2 linked regions of the Pontibacter akesuensis genome follow. The protein of the gene in region 1 binds, or shares a complex with, the protein of each later gene. Links are inferred from orthologs where the notes say so. Each region holds a gene or a part of one and is shown on either strand. Other genes may lie near its edges. The genes, in order: mfd and uvrA.

Region 1 (14,994 bases):
TCCAGGTGCAGGTCTTCGGAAATGGCTTCCAACTTCTGTAGGGCATCTGCTTTAGTTGGTTTGCGCACCAGGTGCAGCTTTACCCCGTTGGCAAAGCCCAGGTAGCCGTCATAAACTGTGTGCCGGAAAGTTGCAGTGGAAACACGGGCCCAGATCACCTGCCGGTAAGTGTTTTTCTTCAGGTACAGGAAGCCGTAGTCAGGCAGCCTTTTCTTCCTGCCGAACTTCATGCCCAGCAGCATCGCGCCATCCCGGTAGGTTTGCCCCCGCAGGTCTAGCTCCACCACACTGTACGTGAAGTAAATGAGCGGGCCCAGGGGCAGCAGCAGCAAGCCTGCCATTTTGCCTTGCAGCAGCAATATCATCCCTGCGGCAGTAGCCACCCAGGCAACCATGTTACCAGAATCGGTAAAATACCGGCCTGTCCTGTACGTATAAACTACTGGCTCCATAGCCCTTATACGGAACCTAGTGCCTTTGGCGCAACAACAGCCAATACTTGCCAGGCTGTGTGCTACTACCAGTTCTTGCGGAAGATCTCTGGCCGTGGCAGGTACTCGCCGATGTCGTAATGCGCTTTGGTGCCGGAGCCGTTGCCTACCACGCAGATGCCTTTATAGAACAAATCAACCGTTTCGGAGAACTGCGGGTCCTGCACCATGTGCTGCCAACCCTGGTGCATATCCTCCGACCAGTAGATATCGTCGTGCACGATGAGCGCGCCCGGCTTCAGCATCGGCAACACGCGCTGCGTGTAGTGCAGGGTGGCCTTCTGCTCGTGCTGCCCGTCTATAAACACGCAGTCAAACGTTTCGGCCTCAGCCAGCAGTTGCGTGATGGCTTCGTCAAACAACATGTTCATGATGCGGTGCTTGTCTGAAAAGCGGTCCATGTTCTGCTTGGCAATGGCACACAGGGCATCAGAGCCTTCAATCGTTACCAGCTCAGTGCCCGGCACAGACAGAAAGTAACTGCCCGAAAAGCCGGTGTTGGTGCCCAGTTCCAGAATCTTTTTCACGCCTGCGCCTGCCACGATGCGGCGCAGCAGAATGCCGTTGAACGTGGAGGAGCCCGTTTTCATATGGGCTTCTGCCGCGCTGCCTACATATTCGCCTGGCAGGGCATTCCCTGCTTCGTCTGTCTGAAAGGTGTTGGAGTGCGGCGACGTATAGCTGTAGATTTCCTTGTCGGTGGTAAGGGCGGGAATTCTGGAACGGAAGCTCTCGATCTCCGTAGCCAGTTTTTTTTCGTCGGCCGTGAAGGTGTGGTAGAACAGCAGCCTGGCCGCCCCATGAAACCGCTGCGGCAGGCGCTGCAGAAATACATTCTTAAACCTGCTGTAGTTCTGCACCCGCTTCACCAGGTTTGCTATATAAAAGCCAATCTTGCTCATAAAATCATCTGTTGAGGCTACTAGTTAAGAAATGTTCTTCAGAAAACCGACACAGCGGGCGCGCTACGCTTGCAACAGAACATCAGTACACCCTTTCAGTGAAGTCATGCACATTGGTTTCCAGGTCCTTTGCAACAGCCTGTAATTGCTGCATGGCTGGGGCTTTGCTGCCCATCTGCAACAGGTGCAGCTTTACGCCATCCGAGAGTTTTACGAAGCCATCGAACAGCTCCGTGTTGAAGTGCGTCATCGAGCCCCGGGACTCGGCCATTTTGCTGTAACTGTTCTTGTTCAGAAACAGGAAATCTATACCGGCCAGCGGCAGCTTTTTCCCGAGTTTCAGTCCCAGCACTTGCACACCCTCGCGGTAGGTCATGTGCTGCAGGTCGAACTCTACGAAAGTATAGGTTAGCAACGTGATGATTCCCATCGGCACAATCACCCAGCCGGCAACGCCACCATTCAGCACCATCATCAACCCAATGGCTGATGCAATCCAGCCCATGACGCGGCCGCCGACCGAGAAGTATTTTCCTGTTCTGTAGGTATGGGTAGTTTGAGTCATAGCCGAAAGATCTTGCTACGAATGTAGTCAAATTTTGGAAAGTGGCTTCTTTCTCCCTTGTCATACTTCAGGTTCAGGTGAACCAGCATTTTAGTATGCTGCCACGTGCCCCGCCGACAAGTATAGCTGCGATTCGGCTATGTTTATTTAATTGCAGAACTGAGCATACAATCACGGTGTAGGAAAAGAGTAACCGCAGCAGGTATACCTGTCCTTCTAAAAGTGACAATGGTCATTTCATCTAACGGCTGGGCAGGCGTACTTGCAGCTCCTAAATTAGAGAAACCATGAAAACCAATTTACTTGCTATTGCTGCCCTGCTGGCGCTGTTTGCCTGTGGCTCCGATTCTGCCGACGGTAATTACAACCGTGCTGCCAGCGATGAGCTGATTGATGCACAGGTAGATTCTGCCACCAAAACCTCGACCGACAGTCTTGCGCGCGCCACCAAAGAAGGAAAGATCCTGCAGCCGCTCCCGGACACGCTGACATCGCTGCTCGAACAGAAGCAACCGCAAGCGCAAATAGCCACCCTGACGGATCAGGCGATGGCAAGTGATCGGTTGAAGGTCGGAAATCCCGTTTACCTGCGTGGCGATTTTAATGGCAACGCATCCCTCGATTATGCGGTGCAGGTGCTCAAAAACGATTCCATCCACATATTGGCTTACCTGGACTACAACAAGCAGGCCCGCGAACTAAAAGTGGCCAGCTATCCAGCTAAAAACCTGAAGGACGGCTGGTTCAGCACCTATCAGCTACGGCTTGCCCCGCAAGACTCGCTGGTACAGGACAACCGTGCTCAAAAGCTGGTACCGTTGCCAACAGATGGCATCTCAGTAATAGGAGAAGACCTGACAACACTCTACATGCTGCAGAATGGCCGCTTTATACCTTTTGACGCCAAAAGGTAAAGCCGCTTAGGTACATGCCGAAGACATCGCAGCGTGCGCAGTTCCTGCAAGCGTCTGAAGGATTGGCATCGTAGCCGGCGAGAAACCCATGACCTCTTACCCATCAATACAATTATCAATAAAACACATCCTCCTGCCATCGTTCGGGGTTGTTTAAAACATAATCCTTGATGTGTGAATAGGCTTTGTCATTTCGGATGATATGGTCGTGGAAGGAGCGTTGCCAGGAATGTAGACCTAGGTTTTTACCTTCTTTTATTACTGCCTATCTTGTAAGCATTATGGCTTACGCTAATACGCTTCCCGATTTGATAATTAGGCTCTGCAGGTCATTTAACACCTGCGCCTTAGCCCTTACACTTTTGGTGTGCCTTGATGTTTTTGTGTTACCAGAATCCAGCCACTTTGAGAAAGTTGTTGACAGGGAGCTGTATTCCGTGGAAGGAATATCTAGGTATGGTGGCGGCACCTACAAAACATATGTAGATAACGCCGTTTTGATCACGGAGAATTACCGGTACCCATACACCTGGAGGGCTCAAAACTATGATCCTAATAAGGAAGATTCTATTCGCCTTGTTACAACCTGCCTTTTCGGGATAGTTAAAACAGGCTATATGAAGCCCGATGGGGTTGAGAAAGAGTTGAAACAAACAGCGGGAATGTTTGGAACACTAATGTTCATTCCTATCGCTTTTGGATTAATAGCTGCTTTCGGTGTAGCGATGCGACACAACAAAGAACAATTAGTAAATGCCGTTGTAATGAACCTACTGCTAATACTGGTACAGCTTTTTGTTGACGGTTACATACTTTACTTCATGGATATGCTGGCCTGATAAATTTTAAGCAAAGCCACTCACCCCACTCTAGTCCCTCATCTATTCTATAAATGCTTATCTCCCCCGCAACCTTCTCCTCCTCCTCACTGTTCTGATAAGACATTAACTTGTAGTACCTTTGTAGAGAAGAAACCAGCAGAACGCGGCTTAACGGAAAGCCCTGTGTTCTGCCTTTACTGTTTTGTAAGCGCGTTTAATGAAAGTAAAAGATTTCCTAGAGCTTTACCGCCTCGATGGCGTAGTACAGACAATTGCCGGGCGGCTGAAAGCGGATGAGCCTTACCGCCTCCAGATAAAAGGGCTGGCGGGCAGCCAGGATGCGGTGCTGGCCTCGGCGGTTTATACTTTGAATTACGGGCACCAACTCTTCATCATGCACGACAAAGAGGAGGCTGCCTATTTTTATACCGACCTGAAGAACCTGCTGGGCGAGGAGAAGGACATCCTGCTTTTCCCTACCTCCTATAAGCGCCCCTACAGCTTCGACGATACCGAGAACGCCAACATCCTCATGCGCGCCGAGGTGCTCAACCGCCTGAACCAGAAAACCGGGAAAGGCGAGCTCATCGTGACGTACCCGGAGGCGCTTACCGAGAAGGTGATCAACAAAAAATCGCTGGTGGAGAACACGCTGGGCGCGAAGGTGGGTGAGAAACTGGACACGGCTTTTCTAAGTGAGATGCTGGCCGAGTATGGCTTTGAGCGCACCGAATTCGTGTATGAGGCGGGCCAGTATGCCGTGCGCGGTGGTATTGTGGATGTATACTCCTACGCCAACGATTTGCCTTACCGCATCGAGCTTTTTGGTGATGAGATAGAAAGTATCCGCACGTTTGATCCGGAGACGCAGCTGTCGGTGGAGACGAAGAAGGCGATCTCGATTATACCCAACGTGCAGACGAAGCTGCTGCAGGAAACACGCGAAGCTTTCCTTGATTTTATTCCCGCCAACACCACACTCTGGTTTAAGGACGTACGCCTGACACTGGATGTGATCGACGAGTATTTCGATAAGGCGGCTCATAATTTCGAGAAGATGCTGGCGACCAGTGGAGGCACCCAGATCGTGTCGGACCCGGAGCAGCTGTTCCAGACGCAGAAGCAGTTTAAGAAGCTGCTTGAAAAGTTTAACGTGGTGGAGATCGGCAAGCGCTTCCATTTCAAATCATCCGAAACCATACAGCTGCAGGCAAAGCCGCAACCCTCGTTCAACAAAGATTTTAAGCGGCTGGTAAAGGACCTGCACGAGCAGCAGGGCGCTGGCTTTGTGAACATCATCGCTACCGACTCTCCGCGCCAGATCAACCGCCTGACGATGATTTTTGATGAGCTGGACCACGACGTGCGTTTCCAGCATTTGCCGGTTTCGCTGCGCGAAGGCTTCATCGACCAGACGCTCAAGATCACCTGCTACACCGACCATCAACTGTTCGACCGTTTCTACCAGCACAAGGCTAAGGAAGGACATTCCAAGTCGAAGGCGATGACGCTGAAAGAGCTGCGCTCGCTGCAGCCCGGCGACTACGTAACCCACATCGACTACGGCATCGGGCGTTTTGCCGGATTGGAGAAAGTAGAAGTGGGCGGGCGTTTACAGGAGGCAATTCGGCTGGTGTACCGCGACGATGATTTGCTGTATGTGAGCATCCACGCGCTGCACAAGATCAGCAAGTATAGCGGCAAGGAAGGCGGTCCGCCAAGTATGAGCAAGCTGGGTTCGCCGGAGTGGGAGAACAAGAAGAAGCGGGTTAAGAGCAAAGTCAAAGACATTGCCCACGAACTCATCAGCCTGTACGCCAAACGCAAGGCCGCGCCGGGCTATGCCTACACCCGCGATGGCTTTTTGCAGGCCGAACTGGAGTCTTCATTTATCTATGAAGATACGCCTGACCAGGGCAAAGCCACCGAGGATGTGAAAGCCGACATGGAGCAGCCGCACCCCATGGACCGCCTTGTTTGCGGGGACGTGGGCTTCGGCAAAACCGAGATCGCCATTCGCGCTGCCTTTAAGGCGGCCTGCGACGGCAAGCAGGTGGCCGTGCTGGTACCTACCACCATACTTGCCATGCAGCATTTCCGCACCTTCCGCGACCGCCTGGAGCAGTTTCCGGTAACGGTGGATTATGTGAACCGCTTTAAAACGGCCAAGGACACCAAAGACACGCTCAAGCGCCTGGCCGAAGGCAAAGTGGACATCCTGATCGGCACGCACCGCATCGTGAGCAAGGACGTGAAGTTCAAAGACCTCGGTTTGATGATCATAGACGAGGAGCAGAAGTTCGGGGTGAAGACAAAAGAGAAGCTGCGCGAGATGAAGATAAACGTAGACACGCTCACGCTCACCGCCACGCCGATTCCACGCACGCTGCACTTCTCGCTGATGGGTGCCCGCGACTTGTCCGTAATCGCCACGCCGCCGCCAAACCGACAGCCGGTAAAAACAGAGCTGCACGTGTTTGATGAAACACTTATCCGGGATGCCATTGTGCATGAGATGAAGCGCGGCGGCCAGGTATTTTTTGTGCACAACCGCATCAAGGATATTGAGGAAATCGCCGCCATGATTCTGCGCCATGTGCCGGACTGCAAGGTAACCTATGCCCATGGGCAGATGGAGCCGGAAAAGCTGGAGAAGCGCATGATGAAGTTCGTGAACGGCGAGTACGACGTGCTGGTGAGCACCAACATTATCGAGTCTGGTCTGGACATTGAGAACGCCAACACCATTATTATTAACCGCGCGCACATGTTCGGCCTTTCGGACCTGCACCAGATGCGTGGCCGTGTAGGTAGATCAAACAAAAAAGCCTACTGCTATTTGCTCACGCCTCCTGTGGCCGGACTACCGTCTGATGCCCGCAAGCGCCTGAGTACGCTCGAAGAATTCTCTGACTTGGGCGAAGGCTTCAAGATCGCAATGCGTGACCTGGACATTCGCGGCGCGGGTAATTTGCTGGGCGGCGAGCAAACCGGTTTCATTACCGACCTGGGTTTTGAGATGTACCATCAGGTGCTCGACGATGCCATTAAGGAGCTTAAGGAAACTGAGTTCCGCGAGCTGTTCCTGGGCGACAACCTGGAGCAGTTTATTGAGCCGGTGCGCGAGTGCAACATCGAAACGGACATGGAAGTGCTCATCCCGGACTGGTATGTGAACAACATCTCAGAGCGACTCAACCTCTACAGCAAGCTCGACAACGTGAAGAGCCTGGATGAGCTGGAGAAGCTGCGCGCAAGTATAGTCGATCGGTTTGGCGCATTGCCGGAGCAGGTGCAGCAACTGGTGGAGATCGTGAAACTGCGTTGGCAGGCCCAGCAGCTTGGTTTCGAGAAGCTCACCATCAAAAAAGAAGTGATGAAAGGCTACCTGCCCAGCGAGAATAACGACGCCTACTTCCAGTCGGATGTGTTCGGCAACATTCTCAAGTATGTGCAACAACACCCGCGCCGGTCGCGCCTGAAAGACGCCAAGCACAAGCTTATCGTGATCGTGGAGGATATTCAAAGTATAGCCGATGCCAAAGAGGTGTTTGAGGGACTGGGCATCGCGGCAGCCACATCAGTATAAGGCAGCTCTTGCGGCAAGTATAAAAGCCAACCCAAGTATAACATGCGCCGGCTTCCTGAGAGTGGAGGCCGGCGTTATCAAAGTGGGGTTAATTGCCAATTCAAGAATATAATCCTAACTTAAGCCCTCGCTCTAACTACGCATCGTAAATCCCCCATTTACTCTAATGCCACAGAAAGACTCAAACTTATCCGCTGTGTTTGGCAGCATGTTCCATGCGTTGCCGGGCCTGTACCTGGTTTTAACGCCTGACCTGGTGATACAGCACGCCACCGATGCCTTTCTGGAAACCACACTTTCCTCGCGCGAAAACATTATTGGCCGCTACTTCTTTGATGTGTTCCCGAACAATCCCTCCACGCCACAGGTGGATTCGGCAAACCTTTTCAAGCAGTCGCTGCAGTTTGTGTTGGAGCACAGACAGGAGCACCACATGGCTATACTTCGCTATGATATCCCTCGCCCACAGGGGGGCTTTGAGGAACGCTACTGGAGCCCCGTTAACCGCCCCATACTTGATACCGCGGGAAACATGCGCTACATCCTGCACGAGGCAAAGGATATCACAGCCCAGGTGCTGAGTGAGCAGGAGCAACTGCATCACCAGGAGCGGCTGTACATGCTCACCGATGCCCTTCATGCGGTGTCGTGGGAGTATGACATGGCCAACAACAGAATAAGCTGGGGGAAAGGCCTGCAGGAGGTTTTCGGCTACCTACCCGAAGACATGGGCCCGGGCGGCGAATCATGGCACAGCCGCGTGCACCCCGACGACTACCCCAGGGTGGAGCAGGGCATACAGCAGGCAACCGCCAACGGCGACAAAGTATGGTCCAGCGAGTACCGTTTCCTGAAGGCCGACGGCACCTACGCCCACGTGCTGGACCAGGGCTTTATCGTCTACGACGCCAATGGCCAGCCTGCCCGCACCATCGGCTCCATCATCGACCTGTCTCTGAGTAAGAGCTCTGAGCAGAGCCTGAAAGAAAGCGACGCACGCTTCTGGCACTTGCTCGAGGTGCTCCCGCACATGGCCTGGATGGCTGATTCAAAAGGCCGCCTGACTTACTTTAACAGCAACTGGTACGATTACACCGGCATGCGCCCCGGCCAGGTGGACGGCTGGATAAATGTGGTGCACCCCGAGGACTCAGCCCAACTGCTGGCTGCCTGGCAGGAGGCCACCCAAAGCGGCCAGGTGTTCGAGTCTGAGTACCGCATCCGCAACCACAGCACCGGGGAGTACCGCTGGTTTCTGGAGCGCGGGGTGCCGATGTATGATGCGCAGCGCAACATACAGGCCTGGATCGGATCTTATGCCGACATTGAAGAGCAGAAAAACGCGTACAACCAGGTTCTCAGAAAAGACCAGTACCTGGAGAAGGTGCTGAACGCCTCTCCTGCGCACTTGTGCCTGCTGGAAGGCCCCGACTATGTATGCCGCTACATCACCCCCGGCTTTCACAGGGTGTACGGAAACCGCCAGTACCTTGGCAAGCCTGCCCGGGCCATCTGGCCAGAATATACCGGCACAAAATTTTGGAAAAGGCTGGATGAAGTATACCATCATCTCAGAATTGTTTCTATTGATGCTTATGAGATAGCCTACGACCGGCACAAGGCAGGGCAAAAAGACGTGGCGTATCTTAACTTTAAATACCAACCTTTGTTAGATGACGAGGGCAAAGCGGAGGGCGTGTTAATTTCTGCCATAGAAGTGACAGAACTGGTCGAACTGAAAAAGCAGCTAACCGAGCTACAGAACAAGATATCGTCCTGATTGCCGTTTTACCCGTAAGGTTGGTTGCTTCTGACTAGCCCCGATTTGCACAGGAGAGAGTTACCCTAAACAAAAAAGAATGCCTGCTACCTTAGCTCAGCCAGCTTATAAAAATATTTTCAAGGCACTGCCAGGCTCTTTCCTGGTACTGTCTCCGGACTCCATCATACTGGAGGTGAGTGAGCATTACAGAAAGGCAACCCATACGCTGGTAAAGGACATTGTGGGCGCTTCCCTGTTGGACACTTTTCCGGAGAACCCTGACATTGAACACCTGAAATCAAGGGAGGCGATCCGTAATTCCCTGCAGCAGGTGGTAACCCTGAAAAGCCCGCACACCCTCGATGCCATCCGCTACGATATCTTAACGCCCGATGGCAACTTTGAGGAGCGCTACTGGACCTTGCGCAGCGTGCCTGTGCTTGATGGCTTAGGCGAGGTGGAGTTTATTGTGCATGAAGTGCAGGACATCACGGCTCAGGTAATGAAGAAGCAGGAGGTGAATGCGGCGCATAACAGCCTCTGGGTAGTAGCCAAGTCTGCCGGTGGCATTGTGTGGGAGGCCAATCTGCTTGAAAATAAACTGACCTGGAGTGAGACATATAAAGATGTTCTCGGTTACGGCGACGAAGATTTGGAGGCTACCCTGGACAGCTGGGACAAGCACGTGCATCCGGAGGATCTGCCGGGGGTGCGGAAAAGTATAAGGGCGGCAATAGGGAGCATGAAAAAGCTGTGGGTTGGCGAGTACCGCTACCGCAAAGCTAACGGCTCCTACACCAGCCTGATCGACTACGGCTATATTATTTATGACGACACCACGCAAAAGCCCGTCCGCCTGCTAGGCACGATGGTGGACGTGGGCCGGCAGAAAGACTATGAGCTGAAGCTACTGGACATGAACCAGCGGTTTCAGCGCATTGCCATGGCCACCAACGATGTAATCTGGGACTGGAACCTGAAAGACGATTCTATCTGGTGGAACGAGGGCTTCAAGACCCTGTTCGGGTACGCTGAGGAAGACATTGAGGACACCGTCGTGTCCTGGACCAGTCGCATTCACCCGGACGACCTGGCAACAACGAAAGCATCCATTTACAGTGTGATAAACAGCGGCGGCACCAGTTGGGAAGGCGAATATAGCTTCCGCTGCGCCGACGGCACCTATAAACTGGTCCGGGACCGGGGCTTTGTGATGCGCGACGAGCAGGGCGAGCCGCAGCGCATGGTGGGCGCCATGATAGACATCACCATACAAAAGCGCACCCAGCAGCAGCTTCAAGAAAGCATGTCGCATACTACGCAGTTGCTGGAGTCGCTCCCGCTCATGACCTGGACCGCCCTGCCCAACGGCGACCTCAACTACTACAGCCAGCGCTGGTACGACTACACCGGCTCCACCTTTGAGATAATGCAGGACTGGGGCTGGAGCAAGCTCATACACCCCGAAGACCTGGAGGAGACTACCAAACAGTGGCTGAACTCCCTCAGCACAGGCCAGGACCTGGTGCTTGAAAACAGGTTCAGGTCCAGCAAGGGTGTCTATCGGTGGTTCCTGGTGCGCGCTGTACCGATCCGCAACGCGGAGGGCCAGGTAACCATGTGGGTTGGCTCCCACACAGACATTGAGGAGCAGAAGCAGCTGTTGCTGGCCCTGGAGGAAAGCAACAGCAAGTTTAAGCTCTTGGCAGAGTCTATCCCGCACATTGTGTGGAGCGGCGAGCCTGACGGACATGTCGATTTCTTTAACCAGCAATGGTATGACTATACCCGCATGAGTGAAGAGGAGACGCTCGGTTTCGGCTGGGCCCCATCCCTGCACCCCGATGACCTGCAAGCTACCATAGACGACTGGATAAGTGCCATAAAAACCGGTGAGAAGTATGAGCGCGAGTTGCGCCTGCGCGATATCTATACTGAAAATTACCGCTGGTTTCTGGCGCGGGCCCTGCCACAGCGCAACGCCGACGGCCAGATTGTGAAGTGGTTCGGAACCGCCACCGACATCCACGACCAAAAAATGCTGCGGGAGCAGGTAGAAGAATCAGAACGGCAGTTCCGGTTCCTGTCGGAGTCTATTCCGCAGATGGTGTGGACCGCAACGCCCGAGGGCGTAACCGATTACGTGAACAAACGCTGGTTCGATTATACTTCCCTAAGCGAGAAAGATAGCTTGGGCCGTGGCGTCTGGCTCAAGGTGCTGCACCCGGATGATGTGCAACGCACACTGGACCGTTGGCGGTTCTCGGTGAAGCATGGCGACTTTTTCGAAATCGAGTACCGCATCAGAAGCGGGAACAACGATACCTACCGCTGGTTTTTAGGGCAGGGAGTTCCCATGCGCGACGAACAGGGCAACATCATAAAGTGGTTCGGCACCTGCACCGATATTGAAGACCACAAGCGGGCGGAAGAAGAACTGGTGGAGAAAAACCTGGAACTGGAGCGCATTAACCAGGATTTGGATAGCTTTGTGTACACGGCATCGCACGACCTGAAGCTGCCGATTGTGAATATGGTGGGTATTTTTGAGGAACTCATCCAAAGCGCCGAGTTCAAGGATGCCGATGCCCCACACATGATCGAGCTGTTCAACAAGTCGTTTAAGCAGCTGCATGCCACCATACACGACCTGGGCGAAGTGGTGCGTGTGCAGAAGACAAAAGAGCGCAACCTGGAGGAGCTAAACCTGCAGGAAGTATGCGAAGACGTGCTGGTAAGCGTGCAGGAAATCATCAGACACAGCGGCGCCAGCATACAGTTTGATTTTTCGGAGGCCCCCACCGTGCCCTTTACACGCGCCAGCCTGAAGAGCATGGTCTACAACCTGATTACAAACGCGTTGAAATACCGCGCCCACGACCGTGCCCCTGAAATCAAACTGCGCTCGCTGGTGCGCAACAACTACATCGAACTGCAGGTACAGGATAATGGCCTTGGGCTGGACCTGAACAAGCAACAGAGCAAGCTGTTCCAGATGTTTAAGCGCTTCCACAACCACGTAGAGGGGTCCGGGCTGGGTTTATACATTGTAAACAGGCTGCTGACAAACCACGGGGGGTACATCCATATTGAAAGTGAACTGGACAAGGGAACTACCTTTTACCTGTACTTTAAACGTAAAAAAGCATAAGCCAATAACTGGAGTAAACTATGAAGTCCCTGAACACCATATTGCTGATCGACGACGACGAAACGACGAATTACCTGAATCATCGCCTGCTCACGCGCCTGGAATTGGCCTCTGATATTCGGGTGGTGACGAACGGTGAGGAAGCATTGAACTACCTCCGCCACGCGTTTGGCGGCAACGAAGACTACCCCTACCCGGACCTTATTTTAGTGGATATCAAAATGTCGGTAATGGATGGTTTTGAGTTTCTGGAGGAATACCAGAACTATCCGAAAGAGCAGAAAGACAAGACCGTGCTGCTCATGCTTACGTCCTCGGCCAGCTTTTACGACCTTGAAAAGCTGAAGCAGTTCCCCGATGTGCGCCAGCATTACTCCAAGCCCCTGACCGAGGCGGATGTGCGCGAGATCGCAAACACGTATTTTTAGCATACAGCTTCCCCATCTGTGCCTGCGGCACCTCTACACGTAGAGGTGCCTTTTTCTTTGCCGCCGGCACCGCTTGTTAACTATAGCCATGGCAATGCCGTAAATATAAGCCCACCCTTCGGTGGAATCTAAATTGTATTGACACCAAAATTAAAACAAGCTATGGCAAACAACGAAATAAACTCCAACAGTGAGAACCATGACATAGGCCGCAGCCTTTACCAAAAGGATCAGCAGCACAACCGAAACAGCAACAGCCGCGGCGGCTATGCCAACGACCATGACCGGCGCTGGAGCGAGGGCAACTTTTTCCATACCGGCCCCAGCCCACGTGGCGCACAGGACCGTGATAACGACAACTACAACAGAGGCGGCGCCAGCAACAGCTCCTACAACCAGGGCCAGAACGCGCACCTGAGCGACCATTATGGCAGCCGCTCCGACAGCGCCTATCGCAACGAGCGCGCCTACATAAACCACGGCGACCGCGGCAACAGCCAATACCAGCACGACCAAAGCCACAGCATGCGCAGGCCGCATACTCCCGGCGGTGCGCTGGAGAGAAAAAACAGTGAATACGAAAATGAGCCTTGGCGCGAAGGCCCCTTTACCGGAAGCCGCTACAAGGAGGATGACTCCCGCTATGGCAGTGGCTCGCACAACTGGTACAGGGAAAACCGCTACACGCACGATGATGACGACGACAACCGTCGCTACGGCAACCGCCAGCAGCACGACGAGCGGGGCTTTATGGACCGGGTGAAGGATACCTGGAACGACATCTGGCATTCTGATGACAGAGACTACCATTCCCGCAACCGCAATGCATCGTACAACAACGACAGCAACCGGAGAGATTACGAGTCGTACCGCAACCGCAACTTCGACAGAGGCTTGGAGGGCGGACCGCGCTGGGCCGACGAGAGCGACTCCGGCCATGACAATCAATATGATAACATAAACAGAAACCAGCGTTATCGTCGCTAAATCATTCTGTTTTACAAGCCGTACAAAGACTAGTATTACTTACAAAAAGCAAAGTTGGCTCCTGGCCGGCTTTGCTTTTTTTTGCTTTTCTGACTATCTTAGGGATCAACCTCTTGATAATCACAGCGTACACCTAACATACCAGCGCCTGTCAGGAGATACAAGAACCATTTAAAGAACACACTATGCAGCACGAGCAGCACGAACAGCACGACCATGACCCACGGCACCGGGACCACCGGGAGCAGCAGCGCCATCGCCGCGAGCACCAGCAGCACCACAATCGCCAACAGCACCGGGATGATAATTTCAACGACTCAGGCAGCCGCTGGGGAGAGCCCACCACGCCACTGAACCTGCACCAGCAGAACGACTGGCAGCCACGCGATATAGGCCGCTTTGAGCGCGAAGGCAAATATCACCACGAGGAGTGGCGTCCGAATGAGCCGCAGCACCGCAACCAGTATCGCCCGCACCACCACAAGCAACCGCTGTGGCGCCAACGCGACGTACACTTCGACCCAAGCAACCAGCGCGTGGAAGACCGCTGGGCAGAAGACCCAACCATGCCACACCCGCGCCAACGTCCACCGCGCCACTACGATGGCTTCTGGCAAGACTATGAAGACTAAACCATACCGCTTGCAGGTATGCATTTCTAATAAAAGCCGGCTATTCCGGCTTTCGTTTTTTCCGGCCGGTTATACGTTACACCCAATTCTCACAAATGCATTGGCTTCAACCCCAGCTTTACAGCCACTGCTCCTGCTGCGTGGCCTCATAGCGACCAGTTATGTTTTTAGCAGCACTATACTTCCGGCTATACTTTGTAATTTTGCATAGATGGAGGCATTGGAGAGTTTACTGGAGCAGGTGCGCGCCTGCCGCTTGTGCGAAGAGCACTTGCCACTGGGGCCGCGCCCGGTGCTGGCAGCCAGCCCCAGCGCCAGACTGCTGATTGTGGGGCAGGCACCCGGCACCAAAGTGCACGCCAGCGGCATTCCCTGGAACGACCAGAGCGGCAAACGCCTGCGGCACTGGCTAGGCCTGGAGCCGGAAGTCTTTTACGATGCCAGCAAAGTGGCCATCATACCCATCGGCTTCTGCTACCCCGGCAAGGGCAAAAGCGGCGACCTGCCGCCCCGCCGTGAGTGTACGCAGCACTGGCACCAGCGGCTGCTTGCGCAGTTACCCAACATCCAACTCACCCTGCTCATCGGCAAGTATGCGCAGGATTACTTTCTGGGAAATCAGGCAAAAGCCACGCTGACCGAAACCGTGACCAATTGGCACCAGTACCTGCCGCAGTACATGCCTATGCCGCACCCCTCGCCCCTGAACCAGTTCTGGCTCCGCCGCCACCCTTGGTTTGAAGCGGATGCGG
Region 2 (14,544 bases), 570 kb from region 1 along the record:
CCCGCATTACGGCCCTGCGCGAGTTCATCAAATCAGACCGCAACGAACTGGAACTGCTCGAGGCGAACCTGGACAAACTGAACGATTCCCCGAGCAACGAATCGTTCCGAAATATGCTGAAGGGCAAGATCCGAAACTATAACCGGAAAATCGGCACGAAGACCGCTATGATCGAGATGTTTCAGAGCCAACTAAGCGCCATATCCGGCTAAAGAACCAAACTATTTTTAGATGCAAAAAGGGCCTTCTGCAGCAGCAGAAGGCCCTTTTTGCGTTCCTGTAGTAGCCAGGCATGCTTCTTGTACAGCTATTGTTACCAAATGTTGAAACAGGACGATATTTTTTGCACACATTATGAACATTTGTGCTTTATTTGCGTTGTGTTGGTAAAAACAGACAAAAAAGCAATTATTAAGCTGCAAAAATTTTTGTTCTTGTTTTTATTTATACTTTTGCAGACTATTTTAAAAAGCCATAAGATAAAGGAGAAAATATTATGTACTGGACACTTGAATTAGCTTCATACCTGGAGGATGCACCCTGGCCAGCCACTAAAGACGAGCTGATCGATTTTTCAATCCGCTCTGGCGCACCAATGGAGGTTGTAGAGAACCTGCAGGCCCTGGAAGACGACGGACAGCCTTACGAGAACATCGAGGAGATCTGGCCTGACTATCCTACCAAAGAGGATTTCATGTTTAACGAAGACGAATACTAGAATTAATGATGAATTACGAATTATGAATGGTTTATAGAGCCACTTCTAATTCATAACTCATAATTTATAATTCATAATTGAGCAAAGCTTGATCGTTGAAGTAAAAAATCTGGTTGCGGGTTATGGCCAACGGGTCCTGATTCGCAACCTTTCTTTCTCAGTGCCGGCTGCTGCTTTTGTTGCCATTATCGGCCACAACGGTGCCGGAAAAACTACGCTCTTCCGGGCCTTCCAGAACAAAGTAGCGTACCAAGGCCAAGTGCTTGCAAAAGGCCATGACCTGAAGCATTTTCCCGAGGCTTCGGGCTCCGGCTTGCTGGCCTACCTTCCCCAGAAAAATATTGTTGGCTTTCCCATTAAGGTGCAGGACCTGGTGGTAATGGGGCTGTTCCGCAAAAAGCGCTTTTTCGAGAACTACAGCGCTGCTGATTATGCCCTGGCTGCTGATACGCTGGCCCAATTGCAACTATCCCATCTCCTTGACCAGGATTTCACCACGCTATCAGGCGGCGAGCAGCAACTGGTGTGGCTGGCTCAGCTGATGCTGCAGGATGCCACCACTATCCTACTGGATGAGCCCACGCAGCAACTGGATGTATACTACAAAAGTAAGGTATTCAGCCTGCTGCAGGACTGGGTCGTAAAAAACGGGAAAACCATCCTCTGCATCACCCACGACCTGCAGAACTTACCACCCATGCAGGGCTACCTGCTCAACCTCTCCAAACCCAATCCTATACTTGAAGCCATCACACCGGAATCCGTTCAGGAGAACCAGACTTTCCTAGAGGCGGGGCGGCAGCCGGTGCTGTAGCTTATTAGACGTTAGATTTTAGACGCTAGGCTCTAGACAAAAAACCCAAACTGGCGCCGGTATCCAACCGGTGACGCCCAATGCACACGAGTCTTCAGACTCGCTTTTGCGCTGAAAACGTACTCTTTGGCACCAGCTAAATCAAGTAAGCCTCACAACTTCTGTATACATAACCCTAACCTAACTCTTTGGCAAAGGCCTCGGCAAGTATAAGGTCTTCGGGTGTGGTAATTTTGATGTTGCGGTAGCTGCCTTCCACCAGCGTGATTGTTTCTCCTATACTTTCCACCACTGAGGCATCGTCCGTAAAATGCGCCAGCTCGGGCTGCTCGTAAGCTTTTCGAAGTATACTTGCCCGGAAGCACTGCGGCGTTTGCACCAATTTATACTTTACCCGCGGCACTGCCATACTTCCCTGCTCCGTCAGTTCCCGAATTGAGTCTTTCGGAGCCACCGCCACCACGGCACTGCCATACTTGTCTGCGGCATCAAAAGCGGCCTTAATCGTGTCTGTATCTACAAAGGGACGCACGCCATCATGCACCGCCACCAGCGCCTCGCCCTGCACCGCATCCAACCCGTTCTTGACAGAGCCAAACCGTGTGGCACCTCCAGCCACCGTCATGTGGAAAAGCTTGAAGCTGTACTTGCGGCACAGTTCGCGCCAGGCAATCAACTGCTCCTGCGGCAGCACCACAACCATCCTTACTGCCGGGTTATACTTGTGGAACCGCTCCATCGTGTGCATCAGGATAGGTTTACCCGCTACTTCGATGAACTGCTTCGGAACGTCCTGCTGCATGCGGGTGCCGCTGCCACCTGCCACTATGATTGCGTATTCTGGTAAAATTGCCATGGCACAAAGTTAAAAAGTTACAGCGTTCGAAAGACAGAAAGTTGACACCTGTGATGCGGTTGTCCAATACAGCCACTCATACTAGAAAGGCTGGGGACAAAACAAAAGCCCCGGCTTTTATGGCCAGGGCTTTCTATACTTTGAATTGGTTTTATACTTAGAGAATCAGCATTACGTCGCCGTAGCTGAAGAAGCGGTATTTCTCTTTTACAGCCTCCTCGTACGCCTTCATTACCAGTTCATAGCCACCAAATGCCGCAGCCATCATCAGCAGCGTGCTTTCCGGCATGTGCAGGTTAGTCAGCAGGCTGTTTGCGATCTTGAAATCATAAGGAGGGAACAGGAAACGGTCCGTCCAGCCTTCGTTTGCCTTCAGGCGGTTGTTAGCCGACACCGACGACTCCAGCGCACGCATGGTGGTAGTGCCAATAGCGCACACACGCTTTTTCTTGTCCAGCGCGCGGTTCACCAGTTCAGCAGTTTCGCCAGGAACCATAAAGTTCTCGGAGTCCATCTTGTGCTTGGTCAGGTCTTCCACATCTACCGGGCGGAAAGTACCCAGACCCACGTGCAGCGTTAGCGGCGCCATGTCGATTCCTTTGATCTCCAAGCGCTTCAATACTTCTTTCGTAAAGTGAAGGCCGGCTGTTGGAGCTGCCACAGCGCCTACGTTCTTGGCGTAAACGGTCTGGTAACGCTCGCGGTCTTCCGGCTCAGCCTCGCGCTTGATGTATTTTGGCAGCGGTGTCTCACCCAGGTCGTTGATGGTCTTGTAGAACTCCTCGTCCGGGCCATCAAACAAGAATTTAATGGTACGGCCACGGGAAGTGGTGTTGTCGATTACCTCGGCTACCAGATCACTTTCGCCGAAGTATAGTTTGTTGCCTACACGGATTTTACGGGCCGGGTCCACCAGCACGTCCCACAGGTGAATGTCTTTGTTAAGCTCGCGCAGCAGGAACACTTCTATCTTGGCGCCAGTCTTTTCTTTGTTGCCATACAGGCGGGCAGGAAACACTTTCGTGTCGTTCACCACCATCACATCGCCATCGTCAAAATACTCGAGAATGTCTTTGAAGATGCGGTGCTCGATCTTCCCTGAGTCACGGTGCACGACCATCATGCGCGACTCATCGCGGTTTTCAGTTGGGTGCGTGGCCAGAAGTTCTTCGGGAAGCTCGAATTTAAATTCAGATAATTTCATATATCAAATATTACGGTATTTGGATTCCGGGTGTTAAACAATAGTATCAGCAGTACAACAGCAGAACCCTGCTGCGGGGTTCATACATTTCCTTTACTAAAAAGCAAAAAATCAAGCCGCAAATTTACCCTTTTTGCCCGAAATATTGTTACTTTTAAGCAAATTAGTTCCGCCCCATTCACCCGATTGAAGAAGAAAACTATGATTTACCTGCGTTTGATAGCTGAAAGTTTCCGATTTGCCTGGCAAGCGCTGCGTGCCAACCTGATGCGCACTATCCTGTCGCTGCTCGGGGTCACGATTGGTATTTTTGCCATTATATCCGTTTTCACACTGGTTGACTCCCTGGAGCGGAACGTGCGCGAGAGCATGAGCTTTATCGGGGAGAAGGTGATTTACGTGGAGAAGTGGCCCTGGTCTTTTAGCGGCAACTACCCGTGGTGGAAGTACTTTCAGCGGCCAGAGCCTACGATCCGGGAATACAGGCTGCTGCAGGAGCGCGTGACCAACAGCAACGGCGTAGCTATTTTCTCACAGAAGGGCGGCAGCACCTTTAAGCAGGGCAACAACAGCTATTCCGACGGCTCCCTGATGGGTGTATCCTACGATTACCCTAAAGTAAGCGAGGTGCCGGTTATTGAGGGACGCTATTTTACACCTCAGGAAACAGACGCTGCACGCAATGTGATGATCATCGGCGATGAGATTGCCAAAACGCTTTTCCCCTACGGTAGCCCCCTCGGGCAGCAGGTAAAGGTGGCCGGAAGCAAATTTACGGTTATCGGGGTGATAGAGAAGCAGGGCGAGAACATGTTTGGCGCGCCGAACATGGACCAGATGGGCATGATCCCGTACAGCACGTTCAGCAAGATGTATGATGTAGGACCCGACGGCATGGGCTCCACCATCGCCCTGAAAGGCCGTGACGACGACCCGGGCCTGCTGGAACTGGAGTACGAAACGCAGGGCATCATGCGCAACATACGCGGCCAGCGCCCCCGCGACGAAGACAGCTTTGCCATGAACCGGCCCGAGATGGCCACTGAGGCTATTGGCAGCTTTTTCGACGTAATAGGTTTGGCTGGCTGGGTAATTGGCGGTTTCGCTATACTTGTTGGCGGCTTCGGCATTGCCAACATTATGTTTGTATCCGTAAAAGAGCGCACCAACATCATCGGTATCCAGAAATCGCTGGGGGCTAAAAACTATTTCATCCTGTTCCAGTTTCTCTTCGAATCCGTGTTTCTGAGCCTCTTAGGCGGGGGCATTGGCATTCTGCTGGTGTTTCTGCTCACGCTCATCCCCCAGGACATGATGGCCATCACCTTGTCGGTTGGCAACATTATACTTGGACTTGGCGTATCGGCGGTGATAGGAATGCTTTCCGGCATCATCCCTGCCGTACTGGCCTCTAACCTGGACCCTGTGATTGCGATTCGCTCCAAATAAGTAACTTTACATGTTTGGCCTTTGCCGCGCCTCCTCAACCGCCGCAAAGCCTATATTTTTTTAACCTGATGCTGCGCGCCCTAAAGTATAGGCGCCCAGGGGCAACCGCTCCTGCAGAAGATGACGAAACAGATTATGACAAAGCTTAGAAAAACAAGTAAAACCAAGCTGCACGACGAGACACTGAATACTGGTAGCGGCCAAACCATTATCAACCCGAACGTAAACGAGAATAAGGCAAGATCGGTAACCGACCTGCGCGAGAGCGGCCAGTCTACGGCTGCCCCTGCCTCTGAGGAAGACAAGCGCATACGCCAGGCTTTTGTGGACAAAGACTGGAACGAGATCAAAATAGCCGACTCCTGGCAAATCTTTAAAGTGATGGCCGAGTTTGTGGACGGCTTTGAGAAACTGGGCAAGATTGGTCCCTGCGTGTCTGTTTTCGGCTCGGCCCGCACCAAGTCCGACAACAAATACTATATCATGGCCGAGGAGCTTGCCGCTAAACTGGTGCGCCACGGCTACGGTGTAATTACGGGCGGTGGCCCCGGCATCATGGAGGCGGGCAACAAAGGCGCGCACTCTGAGGGCGGTAAATCAGTAGGCCTTAACATTCAGCTGCCGTTCGAGCAGTTCAACAACATCTACATCGATTCCGACAAGCTCATCAACTTCGACTATTTCTTTGTGCGCAAGGTGATGTTCGTGAAGTATGCGCAGGGTTTTGTGGTAATGCCAGGTGGCTTCGGCACACTGGACGAACTGTTTGAAGCGATCACACTGATCCAGACAAAGAAAATCGGCGCTTTCCCGATCGTGCTGGTAGGACGCGCTTACTGGAGCGGCCTGTTTGAGTGGATTGAGAACGTGATGCTGAACACCGAGAGCAACATCAACAGAGAAGACCTGGACCTGGTGCACATTGTGGACGATGCCACCGAGGCCGTGAAGATCATCGACGACTTCTACAGCAAATACCTGCTGTCGCCGAACTTCTAAGGCTATACTTGCAGATTTATCTTACAGCAAAAGCAGGCTCTCACCGGGGCCTGCTTTTGCTGTTTTATAGCGGATGCTGCACTTTATCCTGTTTGATTCCCTACTCCGGCAGCGGGAGCAGAAACAACGGAGGCGCAGCCCCAGGTGTTATGCTTTATGTGAAAGCGGTTAAGCATGACTTGATGCCGCTGGAAACTTCTTTCCTCCAGACCACAGCCACAAGTATAAAACCCGCCGCTCCTAAACCAATTGCTCCAGTTTTCTGTTAAGAAGGGATGGACTTTTGCACAGCAGAAGCCCCGGGATTTATGTAACTTTGCTATTTAAGATCAACCCATTCCGAATGGCTTTAAACCAGGAGCAACAACTCACTACCACGGGCACCGATACGGCCACCGCCACGCCAAGTATAAACGGCGACGCGCAGCAGATTGAAGTATACGGTGCCCGCGAACATAACCTCAAAAACATTTCCATCAAACTGCCGCGCTACAAGCTGGTGGTGTTCACCGGCATTAGTGGCTCGGGCAAGTCGTCGTTGGCCTTCGATACCATTTATGCCGAAGGGCAGCGCCGCTACATGGAGACGTTCTCGGCCTACGCCCGCTCGTTTATGGGTGGCCTGGAGCGGCCTGATGTGGACAAGATTGAGGGACTGTCGCCGGTAATTTCCATTGAGCAGAAAACCACCAGCCGCAACCCGCGCTCCACGGTGGGCACCATCACCGAAATTTACGATTTCATGCGTCTGTTGTGGGCGCGTACGGCCGAGGCTTTCAGTTATGTGACGGGCGAGAAAATGGTGCGCCAGAGCGATGACCAGATTGTGAGCCACATGCTGGAGCACTTCAACGACAAGCGCATTGTGGTGCTGGCTCCGGTGGTGAAAGGCCGTAAGGGTCATTACCGTGAACTGTTCCAACAGATCCGGAAGATGGGCTTTATCCGCGCCCGCATCGATGGCGAACTGGTGGAGATCACGCCGAAGATGCAGGTAGACCGCTACAAGATCCACGACATTGAGATTGTGGTGGATAAGATTGTGGTGAAGGAGGATGACCGTTACCGCTTGTCCAGCTCAGTGCAGAACGCGCTGACACATGGCAAAGGAACGGTACTTATACTTGATGCGGATGCAAACCAGACGCATTTCTTCTCCCGTCACCTCATGGACCCTGCCACGGGTATCGCTTACGATGATCCGGCGCCAAACTCCTTCTCCTTTAACTCGCCTTACGGAGCCTGCCCTGTTTGCAATGGCCTGGGTGAGGTGCAGGAGATAACGGAGGAATCGGTGATACCGGATAAGTCGCTGAGCATTCGCCGCGGAGGCATTGCACCGCTTGGCGAGTACCGCGACATTTGGATCTTCAAGCAGATAGAGGCGCTGCTCAAGCACTTCAAGGCCTCTGTGGCTACGCCTATTAAAGACCTGCCGGAGGATTTGCTGAAGGTATTGCTGTACGGGCTGGAGGAAGACCTGGAGGTGAAAACCAAAAAGGGCAACTATGTGGTGGAGTTTGAGGGAATCATCAACTTTCTCAAAAACCAGATGGAGTCTGACTCCGACAACATCCGCTCCTGGGTAGAGGATTTTACCCAGACCAATACCTGCCCGGAGTGTAACGGCTACCGCCTGAAAAAGGAGTCGCTGCACTTTAAGATTGCCGAAAAGAACATCGGCGAGATTTCGGTACTGGACATCACCAAACTGGCGGCCTGGTTTGAGGGACTGGAAGATAGAATGAGCGAGCGCCAGAACGTCATCGCGAAAGAGCTGTTGAAGGAAATCCGTAAGCGCATCGGCTTTCTGCTGGATGTGGGACTGGATTACCTGAGCCTGCACCGCCCGGTAAGAACACTTTCCGGTGGCGAAAGCCAGCGTATCCGTTTGGCTACGCAGATCGGTACGCAGCTGGTGGGTGTGCTATATATTATGGATGAGCCAAGTATAGGTCTGCACCAGCGCGACAACGAACGCCTGATCAACGCCCTGAAAGACCTCCGCGACCTGGGCAACTCCATTATTGTGGTGGAGCACGACAAGGACATGATCATGCAGGCAGACTATGTGGTGGACATTGGTCCGGGAGCCGGCATCCACGGTGGGCAGGTGGTATCGGCGGGTACGCCCGAGGAGATGCTGCAGGCAGGCACCACCACGGCAAACTTCCTGAGTAACCGCCGCGGTATTGAGATTCCGCGCGTAAAGCGCCCGGGTAATGGCGAAACACTAAAGCTTATTGGCGCCACAGGCCATAACCTGAAGAACGTAACGCTGAAACTGCCTTTGGGTAAGATGATTTGCGTGACCGGTGTGTCCGGCAGCGGTAAGTCATCCCTCATTCATGATACGTTGTACCCGATCCTGAACACACATTTTTTTAGGGCAAAGCGCGAGCCGCTGCCTTACAAGAGCATCGAGGGGCTGGACAAAATTGACAAGGTTATCGAGGTAGACCAGTCGCCGATTGGCCGCACGCCACGCTCTAACCCGGCCACGTACACCGGCGTGTTTACGGATATCCGCAGCTTGTTTGCGCAGCTGCCCGAAGCAAAGATCAGGGGCTACACGCCGGGCCGCTTCTCGTTTAACGTGAAGGGTGGCCGCTGTGAGGCCTGCGAAGGCGCGGGCATGCGTACGATTGAGATGAACTTTCTGCCGGACGTGTACGTGCCCTGCGAGGTATGCAAGGGCAAGCGCTACAACCGCGAAACGCTGGAAGTTCGATTCAAAGGCAAGAGCATCACGGATGTGCTCGAGATGACGGTGGAACAAGCCACTGAGTTCTTCGACAGCCAGCCACGCATCCTGCGCAAAATCCAGACGCTGAACGAGGTAGGCCTGGGCTACATCACACTAGGCCAACAGGCCACCACCTTATCGGGTGGTGAGGCGCAGCGTGTGAAACTGGCTACAGAGCTGTCGAAGAAAGATACTGGCCAGACGCTGTACATCCTCGACGAGCCGACTACGGGCCTGCACTTCCAGGACATCGAGCACCTGACGGAGGTACTGCACAAGCTGACGGACAAGGGAAACACGGTGCTCATCATCGAGCACAACCTGGACCTGATTAAGGTGGCAGACTGGCTGATTGACATTGGGCCAGAGGGCGGCGAAGGCGGTGGCACCATTGTAGCCGCCGGCACGCCGGAAGATGTCGCTAAGAAAGGCAAGGGCTATACGGCACACTTCCTGAAGGAGGAGCTCAAAACGAGCATCTACCGCGAAAATGAGAAGGAGGCGGCAGAGTAATCAAACCCGCCGCATATCAAGTATAAAAAGAGCCGCTGCTATACTTTAGCAGCGGCTCTTTTTATACTTGATATTTTATGGACTAACTGTCATCTCGAACAGAGTGAGAGATCTATCTGAAATTCTAAAAAGATCTCTCCTGTCGTCGAGATGACAGCAGTCGGAGGAAAATGCTTTAGCAGATATGCTTATACACGTCGGGACAAGCGGACACTGGCGCCAGGGAAAACCGGTTGCTTAAATATTATCGATCTCGTCCTGCATCTCCTCCAGTATCTCCTGGTGCTGCCGTAGCAAGGGCAATTGCTTGCTGGCGTACTGTTTCAGGGCCATTATTTGCCCGTGCTCGGCCATATCGGCGTAACGGTCTATCAGCGTTTCGTTCTGCTCCACAATGCGCTTCAGGTAAGCCAGGTCGAAAGATATGCCCGACTGCTCAGTTACCTCCTGGTATGCTTTGTGATGCGCCTCGCCCAGTGTGCTCGGCAGCACGAAGTTTCCCTCTGTGGCCATTTCGCGTAAATCGTTCAGGATGTTCTGATGCGCTGTTACCATCTCCTGCGCCAGCCCCTTCACCTCGGGGCTAACGGCCATACCTGCGGCAGCCTCTCCTAACTGCACCTGCAGCATACTGGCACTGGCAGCCTCGGCGGCAAACAAGGCATCGTTCTCCATGTCCTCCTGCACACCGGCAGCCTCAAACTGCTCCATACTTTGTGCAGTGGCTTGCTCGATACTATCATCGGAGCCGCAGGCAGTGGCAAACGCCAGCGCCAGTGCGGCAAAGCTGTACTGTATAGTTCTTTTCATAAAGGATGTGTGTTTAAAACAGAAAGCACCTGCAAGATATAACTTACAGATGCTTTCTTATAGTCAGATAAACTGCTTAAGGTTACTGTTTGTTACTTTTTCATATTATTCTCTAGCTGCTGTGCACGGTCCAGGTGCTGGCGTAGCTTTGGTAGGGTACTGCTGGCAAAACTTTTCACCTCCTGGTTCTCCAGCTCGTTAGAGGCATTCTCAAACAAACTTACCGCCTCCTCATGCGAGCTTACCATCAGGTTCATATACTCCCGGTCAAACTCCTGGCCTGTTTTGCCACGCAGTTCCTCCAGCATGTTCATGTGCTCCTGGCTCATGCTGTCGGGCAACACGATGTTGTTCTGCTGCGCCAGTTGCGTTAGCTTCTGCGTGGCCTGCTGGTGGTCAGTTACGATCATCTGGGCATAGTCCTTTACTTCCTTCATCTGGCCTTTTTGCTGAGCCAGTTGCCCCGCCTGTATCTCCAGCATGTTTGAGCTTGCGGCTTTGGTCATGAAGTCAGACACGTTCGTCATCTGGTCTTCCATTTCCGTACCCTCGGCCTGCTGTTCGTTTACTTCCTGTGCCTCTTCTACAGCTCCGCCTTCCTGGTTACAAGAAGCCATCGTAAATAAAAAGGTACTAAGTATTAATCCGGTTGATGCAATTCGTTTCATAGTTTTATGTCCGTTTTGGTGAAAATCATTTCGCAATATCGATAGGTATACGCCCTAACTATCATTAAGTTAATGCATACTTCCACTATTTCAGCAGAGAGGCCACCCCTTTCTCATACATAGAAAAGTACAAATAAAGACAAGCCCTGCGAACGAACGCTTGAACCGGAAAGGAACAAATTCTTTTTTATCCGTACCAGTACTAGTTAATGCTTTAAACATGATCAGAAAGAAACGAATTTACCAGCTTTTACTGCTGCCTTTGCTCCTCTTGCTGCTCACACCGGCTATGGCCCAGCAGGACGATGACCAGGAGATGCGAAACGAAGACCTGCTGATTGACAAGGCTCATGACCGGGTGCTGAAGCTGAACCTGCTAAGGATGGGGGCAGTGCAGGTATCCTATGAGAAAATGCGCTCTGAACGCATCTCAAATGAAATTGCCCTGGGCTACGTGTACCGTGGTTACTTCAAAGGCGATAGTTTTTTCTCGCCAGACAAGGTGAATGCCGATGGCGTGGAGGTGCGTATGAGCCAACGCTATTATACTTCCAAAAAATACAGCGGCACGCCCTTTGGCTTTTTCCATGGCCCTGTGTTTGGCTACCGCTTTATGGTTTTTGAGGAGAATGTATTCAACTTACCTGAGCGCAACCCGCAGGACCCGGACTACCGCTTTGTTGGCCGGCTATACCAGAACACCCTGGAGCTTGCCTACCAGGCGGGCGGGCAGTTTAAACTAGGGCGAAACTTTACGGCAGAGGTGTCGGCCATACTTGGCGGGCGCCTGCAGTATGTGCTTGCCAAAGGCGCCAACGAGCTCCTGACCGACAACATCCGGGGATACGACCTGGTAGCGGAGGAGAACTCTGCCATTCTCCTGGATCCTACGCCGCAGCTCAACATCTCGGTGGGCTATTCTTTTTAGCGCTTCTTACTTCCTGCACGCGCACCAAGTATGGATTTTGCCTGGATGGAAACATGTGCCACAAAAAAAGCCAGACACTGCTGCCTGGCTTTCTTGTTCATACTTATAAGTATATTTAGTTCCCCTTAAACTGCGGCTTGCGCTTCTCATTGAAAGCCGTTACACCTTCTTTGTAGTCCTCGGAGTTACCGGCAATTTTCTGGCAGTAAGCTTCGTAATCCAGCATCTCGTCCAGCGTGGAGTTGAAGGACTTGTTCAGCATCTTCTTCATCAGGCCAATGGCCTTGGTTGGGCTGGCGGCAAAGCGGGCGGCAAGCTCTGCCACGGCAGCATCCAGTTCTTCCGGGGCTACCACTTTGTTTACCATGCCTAGCTGCAGCGCCTCGTCGGCGGATACTTTCGAGCCAAGCGTGCTCAGCTCAAACGCCTTAAGCGAGCCCACCACGCGCGGCAGGAAGAACGACGAACCGGAGTCCAGCACCAGCCCCACGTTCACGAATACCTCAATCATACTTGCCGCCGTGGAAGCGATCACCATGTCGCAGGCTAACGCCAGGGAGCAGCCTGCACCGGCAGCCACCCCGTTAAGTTTGCAGATAATGGGCTTCGGCAGATTACGCATGGCGCGGATAATCGGGTTATAGCGCTTCTCCAGCGACTCTGACAAATCGCGCTTGCTGGCACCGGCGATGGCTTTCAGGTCCTGACCCGAGCAGAAGGCTTTACCGGCGCCTGTCAGTACCACCACGCGCACGTTTTCATCGCGGCTTACCTGCTTCAGGGCATCCTGCAGGTCGTAACTCTGCTGGTCGTTGAAGGCGTTGAATACATCCGGACGGTTTAGCGTAATCGTGGCGATGCCATCCTGCACATCGTATAAAAGACACTCGTAGTTCATGCGTTTAGAGTTTTGTTGAGATAACCAAAGTTAAGCATTACGGCCCGATTGCCAAGTCGGCCACTAATACAGCGCCACAGAGGCCGCTATCACGGCCAGCACCAAACCTCCTCCGAAACCAGCGTACACCTGCGCCGGCGTGTGCGCCTGCAGCGCCAGCCGCGCCGTCAGCACGGCACCGGTCAGGAATATGGCAATGGCAATCGGGATGATAAGCATGGCATCGGGTGCTATTTTGTTCAGCACCAGCAGCAGTCCCAGCCCGCCGCCCATGCCCACGCTGTGTGCGCTTATTTTCCAGAAATGCGAGATGGCGTAGGTAAAGAACACCGACGCCGCAATAATTCCCATCACAAAGTAGAAGAGCGCATCGTAAGCCGGTTCGGTGTAGAGCAAGTAGGCGGTGGCGGCATAGCAGATGGCGGTGAAGAACAGCGGCAGGCTGCGCTGCTCCCGCCGGTCCATCTCCACCGAATCGAGGTGGCCCAGGCGCACCATGGCATAGGCGCCTATACTTGGGATAATGAAGGTGGTGAAGAAAATCATGCCCAGCACCACCCAGCGCACCTGCATCGGCAGTGTGAGCATGGAAGTGGGCATGTAATAAAGTATAATCGCAAAAAGGTACGTGGGCAGCAACAGCGGGTGAAACAGCACGGACAGTACCTGCGCAAGCGAACGGTTCACTTAGTAAGAATTATGAATTAGAAATTAAGAATGCTGAATGGCATCTAAGATAAGAATTCTGCTTTTATATGCTGCTATACTTGGGCGCCTGCCCAACTGGCTTTGATGATGCCGTTACAGTTCCAGCACCTTCTGCCACATCTCCTCGCTTACGTGTATGCCCTCCTGCTCACTTTTCCTGCGGGTGTTCAGCGTGCCTTCGCCCGGATAGCGCACTTCGCCTTTGCCATCGGCTGGCGCGCTGCTTTTGGTATAGTTCACTATGCTGTTCAGCAAAGCCTCATCTATACTTTGCGCGTTGATGCAAAGGAAGAATTGCGACACGCCAGCTTCGCTGCCACTGTCTGTTACCTGCGCCACACCGCGCCCGTTGCTTAGCGCCGCCACCAGTACATCGAGCATGAAAGACAGCCCCGAACCTTTCCAGAAGCCAATTGGCAGTGGCCTTTCTGATTCTCTTATTTTACCCGGATCTTTTGTCAGGTTCCCTTCTGCATCATAGCCCCCATCCACGGGCAAGGCCTCTTCTTTAAGCTCATACTCCTGCATTTTGCCGTACGAGAACTGCGAAATGGCCATATCCAGCACCAGGTGCCCTTCTTTCCGCGGCACCGCAATGACCAAAGGGTTATTGCCCAGCCGCGGCTCTTTCCCTCCGAAGGGAGGCATGTTGGCGATAGAGTTGGTAGCGCAAATGCAGACACACCCTTCGTCTGCAGCCTGCCAGCCATACGTGCCGCCGCGCATCCAGTGGTTGGTGTTCCGCACCGCCACGCAACCCATGCCGTTTTCCTTTGCCAGCGCAATGGCGCGTTCGGTGGCTTTCAGGGCAACGTACATGCCGGGGCCCATGTGCCCGTCCCACTGCTCCACGACCCCCTGCCGGTTGGTGCATTCCGGCTCCGCATCAGTTTTTATCAGGCCGTCTTTCACCAGCTGCACAAACACCGGAAAGCGGTTCAGCCCATGCGAGTACACGCCGTCCCGGCTGTTCTCGGCAAAAACCCGGGCACACAGTTCCGCCCGCTCCTCATTAAACCCGTTTTTCAGCAGCACCTTGTTAAACTGCGCTTTTAGCTCCTCGAAAGACACCTTCATTTCTTTTTTGTTTTGATACTTTGAGGTGTACGGTGGCACGTATGGCTAGGGTTGATTGGTCGTTGGTGTTACGGTTCTAGAGAAGTCTGGAGGACCGGCTTATCTGCCGTGATCCAACCACTCCTGTCCCTTCTTGTTTAAGGAGGGGAGTTGTCA

What was found.
Region 2: the proteins of mfd (region 1) and uvrA are in contact, whole or in part, in a crystal structure (PDB 4DFC), measured with the Escherichia coli proteins. The link is inferred for Pontibacter akesuensis from one-to-one orthologs.

Annotation. Positions count from the first base shown.
Region 1 is NZ_CP014766.1:1,633,384-1,648,377, forward strand. What follows is about bases 3,547-7,482. They hold mfd (transcription-repair coupling factor), read left to right. Parts: upstream 3,547-3,910; coding sequence 3,911-7,282; downstream 7,283-7,482. Other genes in these bases: A0W33_RS06890 (hypothetical protein), read left to right, coding at 3,547-3,711; A0W33_RS06900 (PAS domain-containing protein), read left to right, coding at 7,449-7,482. In the rest of the region: A0W33_RS06870 (hypothetical protein), read right to left, coding at 1-452; A0W33_RS06875 (O-methyltransferase), read right to left, coding at 518-1,393; A0W33_RS06880 (hypothetical protein), read right to left, coding at 1,476-1,958; A0W33_RS06885 (hypothetical protein), read left to right, coding at 2,246-2,872; more of A0W33_RS06890, read left to right, coding at 3,154-3,546; more of A0W33_RS06900, read left to right, coding at 7,483-9,062; A0W33_RS06905 (PAS domain-containing protein), read left to right, coding at 9,142-12,195; A0W33_RS06910 (response regulator), read left to right, coding at 12,216-12,623; A0W33_RS06915 (hypothetical protein), read left to right, coding at 12,786-13,610; A0W33_RS06920 (hypothetical protein), read left to right, coding at 13,796-14,242; A0W33_RS06925 (uracil-DNA glycosylase family protein), read left to right, coding at 14,454-14,994. UniProt on the Escherichia coli protein: Couples transcription and DNA repair by recognizing RNA polymerase (RNAP) stalled at DNA lesions. Mediates ATP-dependent release of RNAP and its truncated transcript from the DNA, and recruitment of nucleotide excision repair machinery to the damaged site.
Region 2 is NZ_CP014766.1:2,199,219-2,213,762, reverse strand. Bases 6,014-9,499 are described here. They hold uvrA (excinuclease ABC subunit UvrA), read left to right. Parts: upstream 6,014-6,383; coding sequence 6,384-9,299; downstream 9,300-9,499. Other genes in these bases: A0W33_RS09365 (LOG family protein), read left to right, coding at 6,014-6,040. Outside these bases: A0W33_RS09395 (DUF349 domain-containing protein), read left to right, coding at 1-212; A0W33_RS09390 (DUF2795 domain-containing protein), read left to right, coding at 497-718; A0W33_RS09385 (ABC transporter ATP-binding protein), read left to right, coding at 807-1,532; A0W33_RS09380 (2-C-methyl-D-erythritol 4-phosphate cytidylyltransferase), read right to left, coding at 1,708-2,388; tRNA preQ1(34) S-adenosylmethionine ribosyltransferase-isomerase QueA, read right to left, coding at 2,546-3,592; A0W33_RS09370 (ABC transporter permease), read left to right, coding at 3,794-5,041; more of A0W33_RS09365, read left to right, coding at 5,177-6,013; A0W33_RS09355 (DUF4142 domain-containing protein), read right to left, coding at 9,537-10,109; A0W33_RS09350 (DUF4142 domain-containing protein), read right to left, coding at 10,202-10,777; A0W33_RS09345 (hypothetical protein), read left to right, coding at 10,998-11,705; A0W33_RS09340 (enoyl-CoA hydratase-related protein), read right to left, coding at 11,821-12,603; A0W33_RS09335 (hypothetical protein), read right to left, coding at 12,667-13,290; yiaK (3-dehydro-L-gulonate 2-dehydrogenase), read right to left, coding at 13,405-14,388. UniProt on the Escherichia coli protein: The UvrABC repair system catalyzes the recognition and processing of DNA lesions. UvrA is an ATPase and a DNA-binding protein. A damage recognition complex composed of 2 UvrA and 2 UvrB subunits scans DNA for abnormalities.